One region of the Streptomyces sp. NPDC001714 genome, then DNA from elsewhere that is predicted to be linked to it. Evidence: riboswitches for the same ligand, from Rfam matches in the RefSeq annotation. Region 1 holds a riboswitch; the other holds the start of a gene.
The links. Region 1 has a riboswitch for cyclic di-AMP ahead of ACFY0P_RS02020 (NlpC/P60 family protein). Riboswitches for the same ligand answer to the same signal wherever they lie in the genome.
Positions count from the first base shown of each region.

Region 2: it holds a riboswitch for cyclic di-AMP, as region 1 does, so the genes downstream of both, ACFY0P_RS20040 (M23 family metallopeptidase) here and ACFY0P_RS02020 (NlpC/P60 family protein) in region 1, are expected to answer to the same signal.

Region 1 is NZ_JBIAUL010000001.1:425,835-431,491, forward strand. Features, by position in the region: gene ACFY0P_RS02005 (NlpC/P60 family protein) at 1-475, opposite strand, end outside; gene ACFY0P_RS02010 (hypothetical protein) at 934-1,287, shown strand; gene ACFY0P_RS02015 (tellurite resistance/C4-dicarboxylate transporter family protein) at 1,291-2,259, opposite strand; gene ACFY0P_RS02020 (NlpC/P60 family protein) at 2,537-3,709, opposite strand; cyclic di-AMP (ydaO/yuaA leader) riboswitch at 3,717-3,890, opposite strand; gene pcrA (DNA helicase PcrA) at 4,203-5,657, shown strand, end outside.
Region 2 is NZ_JBIAUL010000007.1:151,935-157,591, reverse strand. Features, by position in the region: gene ACFY0P_RS20050 (HPr family phosphocarrier protein) at 1-38, shown strand, start outside; gene ACFY0P_RS20045 (GntR family transcriptional regulator) at 344-1,039, opposite strand; gene ACFY0P_RS20040 (M23 family metallopeptidase) at 1,347-2,102, opposite strand; cyclic di-AMP (ydaO/yuaA leader) riboswitch at 2,115-2,278, opposite strand; gene ACFY0P_RS20035 (M16 family metallopeptidase) at 2,471-3,859, opposite strand; gene ACFY0P_RS20030 (M16 family metallopeptidase) at 3,856-5,259, opposite strand; gene ACFY0P_RS20025 (DNA topoisomerase (ATP-hydrolyzing) subunit A) at 5,562-5,657, shown strand, end outside.

The sequences.
Region 1 (5,657 bases):
CGATCTCCCGCAGCTGTTGCCGTACCCGCGCCACCGCACCGGCCTGCCGGTCGCCGGCCCGCTCGGCGAACGCCGCGTTGTCCAGGTACTGGTCGGGATCGCTGGACAGCGCCAGCTGCCAGGACGGGTCGATGCCGCCGTCGCGGTACTGCGCGGCCGCTATGGAACCGAGCGCGTCCCGGGCGGAGTTGAGCTTCTCCTGCGCACGGGCGGTCTCGTCCTGCAGCGACTTCAGCCGTCGCTGGGCCGTGTCGGCCTTGTCCTTCGCTCCGTCGTACTTCTGGGTGGCCGCCTCGGCCTCCTGGTACAGCTGGTCCACCTTGGCCTTCACCTGCGCCGGTGTCAGTTGCGGCTCGGCGTTTCCGGTCCCTTCGAAGGCCGTCGCGGTGGCCGCGCCCGCCAGGGCGAGGGTGACGGCCGTGCGGGCCGTGTTGCCGCCGAGCGAGCTCTGTCGGGGCTTGCGGTGCGCTGCCACCTGGACTGTCCCGTCCTTTCGTACGACCGCCGTCTCGTCCGTGGGCACGCCAGGGGGAGCGTCCGTACGGCCGCGGGGCAGTGCGGATCACGCGTCCGGCGGCGGCCCGCGCAGGGGGAGCTGGCCGCCGCCGGATCTTCTCGGCGGTGGTGTCCGACTGCCGCCCCTGGCCCGGGCGGCGGTGGGGAGTCGGTCACCTGGGGGAGGACGGTAGGCCCGGGTGTGTCGGCTTGGTAACGCGATGCACGGAATTGGCGGGACCAGATCGTTACCCGACGGTATGTGAACGGGATTCCGGCCCGCAGTCGTCGGCTTCTCGGGGTGGGATGACCGAAGCGGCGGTTCCCGGGCTGGAGGGGGACACGGGGTGCTATGGGGTGCATATATGCGGGGCGGCGGGCGCCGGGGGAGGGGCCGGTGCCCGGTGCCCCGTGCGGCCCTGATTAGGCTCCGGGGCCATGGACGTACTCATCCATCTCTTCGTCGGCCTGCACATCATCGGCATCGCCGCGCTCCTCGGCGGCTTCCTCACCCAGATGAAGGCGATGGGCCAGGGCACGGCACGGTTCGTCCCCGGGATGCTGCACGGCGCGTTCACCATGCTCGCGACCGGCGTGATCCTGGTCGGCCTCAACGAGGCCGACGGCCACCACGTCAACACCGTCAAGATCGGCGTGAAGCTCGCCCTGCTGATCGTGATCCTGGGGCTCGTCTACGTGAAACGGGACGACGAGAAGGTGGAGAAGGGCGCCTTCGGCCTGGTGGGCCTGCTCACGATGGCGAACATCTTCATCGCCGTGCTGTGGACATGACCCTCAGCCGGTCTTCCTGAGAGCGGCCCGGGCGCCCGCCGCCGCGCCGGCCGCGACCGTCAGCCAGGCCGCCACCGTGACCCACACCAGCACCCGCCCCGGCCACTTCGGCCACGCGCCGCCGACGGCGGCTTCGGCCGACAGCGCCGCCGTCGCCGTCATCCCCATCGGGAACACCGTCGACCAGCGGCGCACGTCGTACCGGAGCCGGGGCCACGCCACCTCCGCGGCCAGCAGGACCACGTACCAGGCCAGGCCCAGGATCAGCAGTGCCACCGTCACCACGCGCAGGACGCCCCGGTCGTCGTCGTTCCACAGGTACAGCCGCGCACTGTCGGCGGCCAGCAGCCGCGCCCCGGCCAGCGCCGAGATCGCGAGCGCGCCGCCCGCCACCCACTGGTCACCGGGCCTCTGGGCGATCTGCCGCCACTCGAACCGGGGCACCGCGAGCCCGTACATCGCCAGCCCCAGCCAGAACAGGACCAGCGAGAGGTGTGCGAGCCACGCCGTCGTCAGGGCCGCCGCCAGCGTCGCACCCAGCACGGCCGGCCCCTGCGTGGCCACACAGGCCAGGAACACCGCGCCGGGCATCCGCGGCTTCCAGCGCCGCACGACGAGGATCAGCAGCGGCGGCCACAGCACCACCGACAGCGCCAGCAGGGCCTCGGCGAGGGTCTGCCACCCGAGCGCCGAGAACCGCGTCCCCAGCACCGTCGTCGCCGCCACGGCGGTGAGGGCGCCCGGCGTCCGGGCCTCCTGCGCCCACCGCCGGCGGTCGCGCGCCAGCCGTACGACGAAGTCCGCGGCCAGCGCCGGCCACATCACGCAGGCCACCACCAGCGCCACCCGGGACACGGTCTCCGCGCCCGCCAGGTGCAACCCCACCGACATGGTGCCGGTGGCCATCACGGCGGCCCCGGCCGCCGGCGGACGCTGCGCCCACCAGGCGCGGAGGGGTGAAATGCCGGACATGCTCCTGATGCTAGGGAGAGTCGGCCGTGGTACGAGCGGGGCACGCGCGCGTGCGGCCCGTGAACCGTGCGATCCGCGGTGGAGCGCGAGCGGGTGCGGAGGAGTGGCTGGAGGCGTGCGAGGTCTGGAGGTGCGCCGTGGCCCGCTGGGAGCGGTGGCGCGAGGGGGTGCGGTGGAGCGGCCGCGGGTGCGTGGGGGGAGGCGGGCGCCGTGGCGCGCGAACGCCGGCGAAGGGGAGCGGGAGGGGGCGCCCCACGGGTGATGGGCGCCCCCTTGGTCAGGCCGGGCGGACCACGCTGTGGATGATCGACTCGCCGCCGTAGTAGATCGACTCCTCCCGGACGTAGGCGCCGGGCTTCGGGGCGTGGATCATCATGCCGTTGCCGATGTAGATGCCGACGTGGCTGACGTCGCCGTAGAAGAAGACCAGGTCGCCGGGCTGGGCGTCGGCGAGGGAGACGGTGGTGCCGGCGTTCACCTGGTCGTAGGTGGTGCGCGGCAGGGAGACGCCCGCGGCCTTCCAGGCGGCCTGGGAGAGCCCGGAGCAGTCGCAGGAGCCGGGGCCGGTGGCGCCCCAGACGTACGGCTTGCCGATCTGCGCGCGGGCGAAGGCGATCGCCTTGGCGGCCTTCGTGGCATAGGCGGAGGAGGAACCGCCCGACGTGCCGGAGGAGGAGCTGCCCGACGTGCCGGAGGAGGGGCTGCCCGACGCGGCGGACGACGACGTCTCCTGGTCGGCCGCCGCGGCCTGCTGCTTCGCCAGCTCCGCCGCCTTGCGGTCCGCCGCTTCCTGCTGCTGCTTCTCGATCGCCGCCAGCCGGGCCTTCTCCGCGGCCGTCAGCCGCGACAGCAGCTCCCGCGCGGAGGCCAGTTTCGTCTGCACGGTGGTCTTGGCCGTCTTGAGGTCGTCCTGCGTCTCGGTGAGCGTCTCGAGGCTCCGGGTGGCCTCCTGCCGCTTCTTCATGGTCGCGGACTGCTGCGTGACGTAGTCGTCGACCGCGTCCTTCTGGCGCGAGGTCAGCCGGCTCATCAGCTGGTCCTGGTCGAAGTAGTCCTGGGGACTGTCCGCGAGCAGGAAGGTCGCCGTGTCGGGAACGCTCGCCCCGGTCCGGTACTGGGCCGCGGCGAACGAACCCAGTTCCTCACGCGCCTTGTTCAGCCGGTCCGTGCGCCGGGCGACGTCGTCGAGCAGGGTGTCGACCTGCCTGCGCTGCTTGCCGGTCCTCTCCTCGGCCGCGTTGTACTTCTCGGTGGCCGACTCCGCCTGTCGGTAGAGAGCGTCGACCTTCTTCTCGACCTCCTCCAGGCTCGGCTTGCCGTCCCCGGAGGGCGCGGCCTCGGCCGTCTGGGAGAACAGGGCCATGGAGGTGAGGGCGGCGGTGGCCAGCGCGGGGGTGCGTATGCCTGCCGCGCGTGTTCCTGACGGCCGGGACTTGCGGTGCGACGCCAACGGGGGCGACTCCTTCCAGCGTTCCGCCTACCGAGTTAGCTGTCGGGTTCGGGCGGGTGGTTCGGAAGGGTTGCCCTACGGTCCGGTCCCCGGAGGGAGTCGGGACCGATTCACCCCGGGATCGGTGTGGGTCCCCGGCTCCGGATGCGCTGCGGCGCCCCGGACTCGGCGGAGGCCGTGCGGCCCGGCGACGTTCGCCGGTGGGGGTCGTACGGCCTGCCCGGCACGCTAGCCAACTCGTGTGGCCTCTGTGAAGGTTGATGTGCGATATGCCCGATACATTTTCGTGACCTTGGCGTAGGGGTTTGTTCGGGTGGGGTGGTCTGGGGCGTTATGGGCCACTTGCCCGGGAGGATCGACGGGTTCACGGGATGCGTTCGCGGCTGGATGACGCGCGTCGACCGGCCGTGACGGAGTGGATCTGTTCGGTCACCGGGGCGAGTTTTCGGGGCGGCGACCGGTTGTCGGTGGGGCGCCCTAGACTCGGAGAGCGATGAGCAGCCTCTTTGACGACAGCTTCCTGGCGAGCCTCCAGGCCCCCCGCGGCCATGACGAGGAACCCCCGCCGCCGCCCGAGGACGAGCACGCTCCGGAGCCGGTTCCGGACGATCTGTTCGGCGGGAAGTTCGACGTGCCCCCGGACCGGGACGCCTACTACCGCGACGGCGCCGCCCGCCCCGCCCTGGACCCGGCCGCGCTCCTGGAGGGGCTCAACGAGAACCAGCGGGCGGCCGTCGTGCACGCCGGCTCCCCGCTGCTCATCGTGGCCGGCGCCGGTTCCGGCAAGACGCGCGTACTCACCCACCGCATCGCGCACCTGCTCGGCGCGCGCCAGGTGCACCCGGGCCAGATCCTCGCGATCACCTTCACCAACAAGGCCGCGGGCGAGATGAAGGAACGCGTCGAGCACCTCGTGGGCCCGCGCGCGAACGCGATGTGGGTGATGACCTTCCACAGCGCCTGCGTGCGGATCCTCCGCAGGGAGAGCAAGAAGCTCGGCTTCACCTCCTCCTTCTCGATCTACGACGCGGCCGACTCCAAGCGCCTGATGGCCCTGGTCTGCCGGGACCTGGACCTCGACCCCAAGCGGTTCCCGCCGAAGTCGTTCAGCGCCCAGGTCAGCAACCTCAAGAACGAGCTGGTCGACGAGGAGGACTTCGCCGCCCGGGCGAGCGACGGCTTCGAGAAGACCCTCGCCCAGGCCTACGCCCTCTACCAGTCGCGGCTGCGCGAGGCGAACGCCCTCGACTTCGACGACCTGATCATGACGACGGTCAACCTGCTGCGCGCCTTCCCGGACGTCGCCGAGCACTACCGCCGCCGCTTCCGGCACGTCCTGGTCGACGAGTACCAGGACACCAACCACGCCCAGTACGCGCTCGTGCGCGAGCTGGTCGGCACCGGCGCACACGCCCCGGACACCCCACCCGGCGAGCACGACCTGCCCCCCGCCGAGCTCTGCGTCGTCGGTGACGCCGACCAGTCGATCTACGCCTTCCGGGGCGCGACGATCCGCAACATCCTCCAGTTCGAGGAGGACTACCCGAACGCGACGACGATCCTCCTGGAGCAGAACTACCGCTCCACGCAGACGATCCTGAGCGCCGCCAACGCGGTCATCGAGCGCAACGAGTCCCGCCGCCCGAAGAACCTGTGGACCAACGCGGGCGCGGGCGCGCAGATCACCGGCTACGTGGCCGACACCGAGCACGACGAGGCGCAGTTCGTCGCCGAGGAGATAGACCGTCTCACTGACGCGGGCGAGGCGAAGGCGGGCGATGTCGCCGTCTTCTACCGCACCAACGCGCAGTCCCGTGTCTTCGAGGAGATCTTCATCCGGGTCGGCCTGCCCTACAAGGTCGTCGGCGGCGTCCGCTTCTACGAGCGCAAGGAGGTCCGGGACGTCCTGGCGTACCTGCGGGTGCTGGCCAACCCGGAGGACTCCGTC
Region 2 (5,657 bases), on a different contig from region 1:
TCGCCGAGGGTCTCGAGGAGCTCCCCGAGACCGTCTGAGCGCCCGGCGCCCGCACGGTCCGAGGCCGCGCCACCCCCTCGGGGGTGGCGCGGCCTCGCCGCTTCCCGCCGCCCCACCCGGGCCGTCCGTCACATGCCGCAATTCCATGACAGCCGCACATGACTTCACGACGGGACCGCACACGGCTTTACGAAGGCCCCGCCCCGGAGTTTGCGGAGGCCCGGGCGCCCGGCTTTACCGCGCGCACACGAAACAAGCGCGACCGTCAATTCCCGGCGCGCATGAATTCGGGCACGGAAAACAGCCCCCGCCGAATAACACCTCTTTGTATACGGCGCGCGTGTTAATGCCGCAGGCCCGACATGTTTACGGGGTGTTGCGAAGTCCTCACACCGTTCGCCCGTTCGGTGGCGCCGGGAAACCGCAGCCGGTGGGAGACCGTCGAGCGCTCGGTGTGCAGGGCCGTGATCGCCCGGGCGCGGTCGCCGTCGCCGCGCGCCACCGCGTCCACGATGGCGCCGTGCTCCGTCCAGGACTCCACGGGGTTGGCGGGCGTCTCCACGGTGTACATCCAGGCGATCTTGTGGCGCAGCTGGGTGAGCGTCGAGGTCAGGGCGTGGCTGCCGGAGGCCTGCGCAAGGGTCTCGTGGAACCAGCCGCCCAGGGAGCGCAGGTCCTCGCTGTTGCCCCGCCTGGCCCGCTCCTGCCCCAGCCTGACCAGTCCGCGCAGCACCTTGAGATGGGCCTCGGTGCGGCGCTGGGCGGCCCGGGAGGCGCCGAGCGGCTCCAGGAGCATGCGCATCTCCAGCAGGTCGGCGGCCTCCTGCTCGGTCGGTTCGGCGACGCACGCGCCCGCGTGCCGGCGGGTCACGACAAAGCCCTCGGCCTCCAGGGTGCGCAGGGCCTCGCGGACGGGGACGCGCGAGACCCCGTAGCGGCGGGCCAGGAGTTCCTCGGTGAGCCGGCTGCCGCGCTCGTAGACACCCGCGACGATGTCGTCCCGGATCGCCGTGCATACCGAGTGCGCCGGAATACGCATGTCCGACCTCCGCCTTAATCCCCGTGAAACGCCGCCGAGTGGCGCTCGTTCCGTGACTCTATTGCAATGAGCCGGAATTTCCGACGGGGGGCCGGAATCCAGGGATATATTTTGGACAGCGGGGGCACGAATACGACGAAAGCCCCGGTACTGCGGCCGGGGCTTCGGAAGATCTCACGGGTTGTCGTCGGCGCCTCGGTGGTCGGGTGCGGGTGCGTGGGGTTGCTCGCGCAGTTCCCCGCGCCCCTGAAGGGGCGCTGCGGTGACGCCCCTGAAACGGGCGCTGCCGGACCCGCGTCCAGCTCCCTCAGACGTCCACGCCGTGCTTGCGGAGGTAGGCGACCGGGTCGACGTCGGAGCCGTACTCGGGGGTCGTACGGGCCTCGAAGTGGAGGTGCGGTCCGGTCGTGTTGCCGGTCGAGCCGGAGAGGCCGATCTGCTGGCCCGGGGTGACCTTCTGGCCCACCGAGACGCCGATGGACGAGAGGTGGCCGTACTGGGTGTACATGCCGTCGGCCATCTTGATGACGATCTCGTTGCCGTACGCCCCGCCCCAGCCGGTGGAGACGACCGTGCCGCTGCCGACCGCGTGCACGACAGTGCCGCTGGCGGCGTGGAAGTCGATGCCGGTGTGGGTGCCGGAGGACCACAGGGAGCCGCCGGTCTTGTAGCCGGTGGAGACGTAGGAGTCGCTGATCGGCGCGACGAAGGTGTTGAGGCGCTTGCGCTCGGCCTCACGGGCGGCGCGTGCCTTGGCCGCGCGCTCCTTCCTGGCCTGCTCCGCGGCCTTCTTGCGGGCGGCCTCCTCGGCCGCCTGGCGCTCGGCGACCGCCTTCTGGGCAGCGGCCTGGGCGTCGATCTGCTCGGCGACGGAGTCGCTGATCGTGATGACCGGGGTGAGGCCGGTCTGCTCGACGGAGTTCTCGGCGGCGAGCGCCGGGGCGGCGGAGACGGTGCCGACGACACCGGTGGTGGTGAGGGCCGCGATGCCGGCGGCCTGCGCGGTGGTGCGCTTCACCCGGCCGGGACGACGGTGCTTCCCGGAGGCGCACATGAACGCCATGTAGAGGCTGGTCCTTTCCTTCCCTCTCGCCTACCGGGTTAGCTGACGGGTTCGGAGCAGGAAGGTCTCCTACGGGCCCCCTCACGACACGCGTGGGCGCCCGATTCACCCCAGGGACTACGTGGGTCCCCGGCTCCCCTGGCTCGCGCCGTACGGGGACTCGGCGATGGCTGTCCGGTGCCGCGGACGCGGCGCGATGCCTGACGGACAGCCCGGAAGAACCTACGAGGGCGTGCTTTCCATGCTCAAACGGATCACGGCTTTTGTAGCGCATCCCACAGGGCAGACAGGCAACCTCCGCCCCAATTCAGACATTTCAGAGCCCTGGTGACCGGACGGTCACCAGGGCTCCGCACACGCGCGTGCCGCTACTCCGCGGCGACGACCGTGACTTCGCCGATCCCGAGCGCCTCGACGGGCTCCTTGATCTGTGCCGCGTCGCCGACGAGGACGGTCACCAGGCGGTCCACCGGGAAGGCGTTCACGACCGCCGCAGTGGCCTCCACGGTGCCGGTGGCGGCCAGTTGCCGGTACAGCAGGGCCTGGAAGTCGTCGGGCAGGTACTGCTCGACCTGGTCGGCCAGGGTGCCGGCGACGGCCGCCGCCGTCTCGTACTTGAGCGGCGCCACCCCGACGAGGTTCTGCACGGCGACGTCGCGCTCGGCGTCCGTGAGGCCCTCGGCGGCGAGCGTGCGCAGCACCGTCCACAGGTCCTGCAGGGCCGGACCGGTGTTGGGGGTGTCCACGGAGCCGCTGATGGCGAGCATGGAGGCGCCGCTGCCGTCGGGGGCGGACCGCAGGACCTGCCCGAAGGAGCGGACGCCGTAGGTGTAGCCCTTCTCCTCGCGCAGGACGCGGTCCAGGCGGGAGGTGAGGGTGCCGCCCAGGCAGTAGGTGCCGAGCACCTGGGCGGGCCAGACGCGGTCGTGCCGGTCGCCGCCGACGCGGCCGATGAGCAGCTGGGTCTGGACGGCGCCCGGGCGGTCCACGATGACGACCCGGCCGGTGTCGTCGGCGGTCACGGCCGGGACCGGGCGGGGCTGGGCGGGGGAGCCGCTCCAGGCACCCAGGGTCTCGCCGAGCAGCTCGTCCAGGTCGATGCCGGTCAGGTCACCGACGACAACCGCGGTGGCCGTGGCGGGACGGACGTGCCGGTCGTAGAACGCGCGGACGGCGGGCGCGTCGATCTTCTCGACGGTGTCCTCGGTGCCCTGGCGCGGGCGGGACATCCGCGCGGTGGTCGGGAACAGCTCCTTGTAGAGCTCCTTCGCGGCCCGGCGGCTGGGGTTGGCCAGCTCGTGCGGGATCTCGTCGAGGCGGTTGCGCACCAGCCGCTCGACCTCGCTCTCGGCGAAGGCGGGCGCCCTCAGCGCGTCGGAGAGCAGCCCGAGGCCCTTGGCGAGCCGGGAGGCCGGGACCTCCAGGCTGATCCGGACGCCGGGGTGGTCGGCGTGCGCGTCGAGGGTGGCGCCGGCCCGCTCCAGCTCGGCGGCGTACTCCTCGGCGGAGTGCTTGTCGGTGCCCTCGGAGAAGGCGCGCGCCATGATCGTGGCGACGCCGTCCAGGCCGGCCGGCTCGGCGTCCAGGGGGGCGTCCAGGAGCACCTCGACGGCGACGACCTGCTGGCCGGGGCGGTGGCAGCGCAGCACCGTCAGGCCGTTGTCCAGAGTGCCGCGCTCGGGGGCCGGGAAGGCCCAGGGCCTGGCCTCGCCCGGCTGCGGCTGCGGGTGGAAGTCCATGGTGGCGAGCTCGGTCACTTGGCCGTCTCCTCGTTCTCGTTGCCGGCCTCTACGGTCGCTTCCTGCTCCGGGTCCTCGCCGCGGCCCGCCTCCTGGGTGTGCTCCGCGGAGTCCGCGGACAACGGCTCGTAGACGAGCACCGCGCGGTTGTCGGGGCGCAGGCGGGCCTTGGCGACCTCCTGGACCTCCTCCGGGGTGACCGCCAGGACGCGCTGGACGGCGGTCAGGGCGAGCTGCGGGTCGCCGAACAGGACGGCGAAGCGGCACAGTTCGTCCGCGCGGCCCGCGACGGTGCCCAGCCGGTCCAGCCACTCGCGCTCCAACTGGGCCTGGGCGCGCTCCATCTCCTCGGGCGTCGGGCCCTCCTCGGCGAACCGGGCGAGCTCCTCGTCGATGGCGGCCTCGATGACCGGCACCTCGACGTCACCGGAGGTCTTCACGTCCAGCCAGCCCAGGGAGGGCGCCCCGGCGAGCCGCAGCAGGCCGAAGCCGGCCGCGACGGCCGTACGGTCGCGCCGCACCAGGCGGTTGTAGAGGCGGGAGGACTCGCCGCCGCCGAGGACGGTGAGGGCCAGGTCGGCCGCGTCGGACGCGCGCGTGCCGTCCTCCGGGAGCCGGTAGGCGGCCATCAGCGCCCGCGCCGGAACCTCCTCCACGACGACCTCGCGCAGCTGCTCGCCGATGATGGCGGGCAGCGAGCCGTCGCGCGGGGTCGGCTTGCCGTCGTGCGCCGGAATGGAACCGAAGTACTTCTCGATCCAGGCGAGGGTCTGCTCCGGGTCGATGTCGCCGACCACGGAGAGCACCGCGTTGTTGGGCGCGTAGTAGGTGCGGAAGAACGCGCGCGCGTCCTCCAGGGTGGCCGCGTCCAGGTCGGCCATCGAGCCGATCGGCGTGTGGTGGTACGGGTGGCCCTCCGGGTAGGCGAGCGCGGTCAGCTTCTCGAAGGCCGTGCCGTAGGGCACGTTGTCGTAGCGCTGGCGGCGCTCGTTCTTGACGACGTCCCGCTGGTTCTCCATCGACTCGTCGTCCAGGGCGGCGAGCAGCGAACCCATGCGGTCGGCCTCCAGCCAGAGCGCGAGCTCCAGCTGGTGGGCGGGCATGGTCTCGAAGTAGTTGGTGCGCTCGAAACTGGTGGTGCCGTTGAGCGAGCCGCCGGCGCCCTGGACGAGCTCGAAGTGGCCGTTGCCCTTCACCTGGGCGGAACCCTGGAACATCAGGTGCTCGAAAAGGTGAGCCAGGCCGGTACGCCCCTTGACTTCGTGCCGGGAACCGACGTCGTACCAGAGGCAGACCGCCGCGACCGGGGTCAGGTGGTCCTCGGAGAGCACCACGCGCAGACCGTTGGCCAAGCGGTGCTCGGTCGCTGCCAGGCCTCCTGAGCCTGTCTCGGCCGTGGTCGTGTGACCCATGGGCATGTACGTCCCTTCGCTCGCGGAAGCGGTCCCGAACCGCGGTTTTTCTGCCGGTCCTGCCACTGTATGCAAGCGTGTGGGGACCGGGCGAAGTTCCCGCACGACGTACGCCCACAGCGGATCGCGCGGGTGGATCGCGTAGCCTGCGTCCGACCCGCTCTCGAATGTCTCCGGGCCGCGCTTCGGGCGGCCTCCGGGCATCGGGGCGGGCCGCGGAGACCGGGTCCAGGCCCGGGTTGTCAGTGCCGCGGTCCACAATGGTCCGCGTCAGATCCCGTTCACGCATGAGCAAGGAGCCGGCAGCGATGGCCCGCCGCAGCACGAAGACCCCGCCGCCCGACGACTCGTTCGAGGAGAGAATCCTCGACATCGACGTCGTGGACGAGATGCGCGGCTCCTAC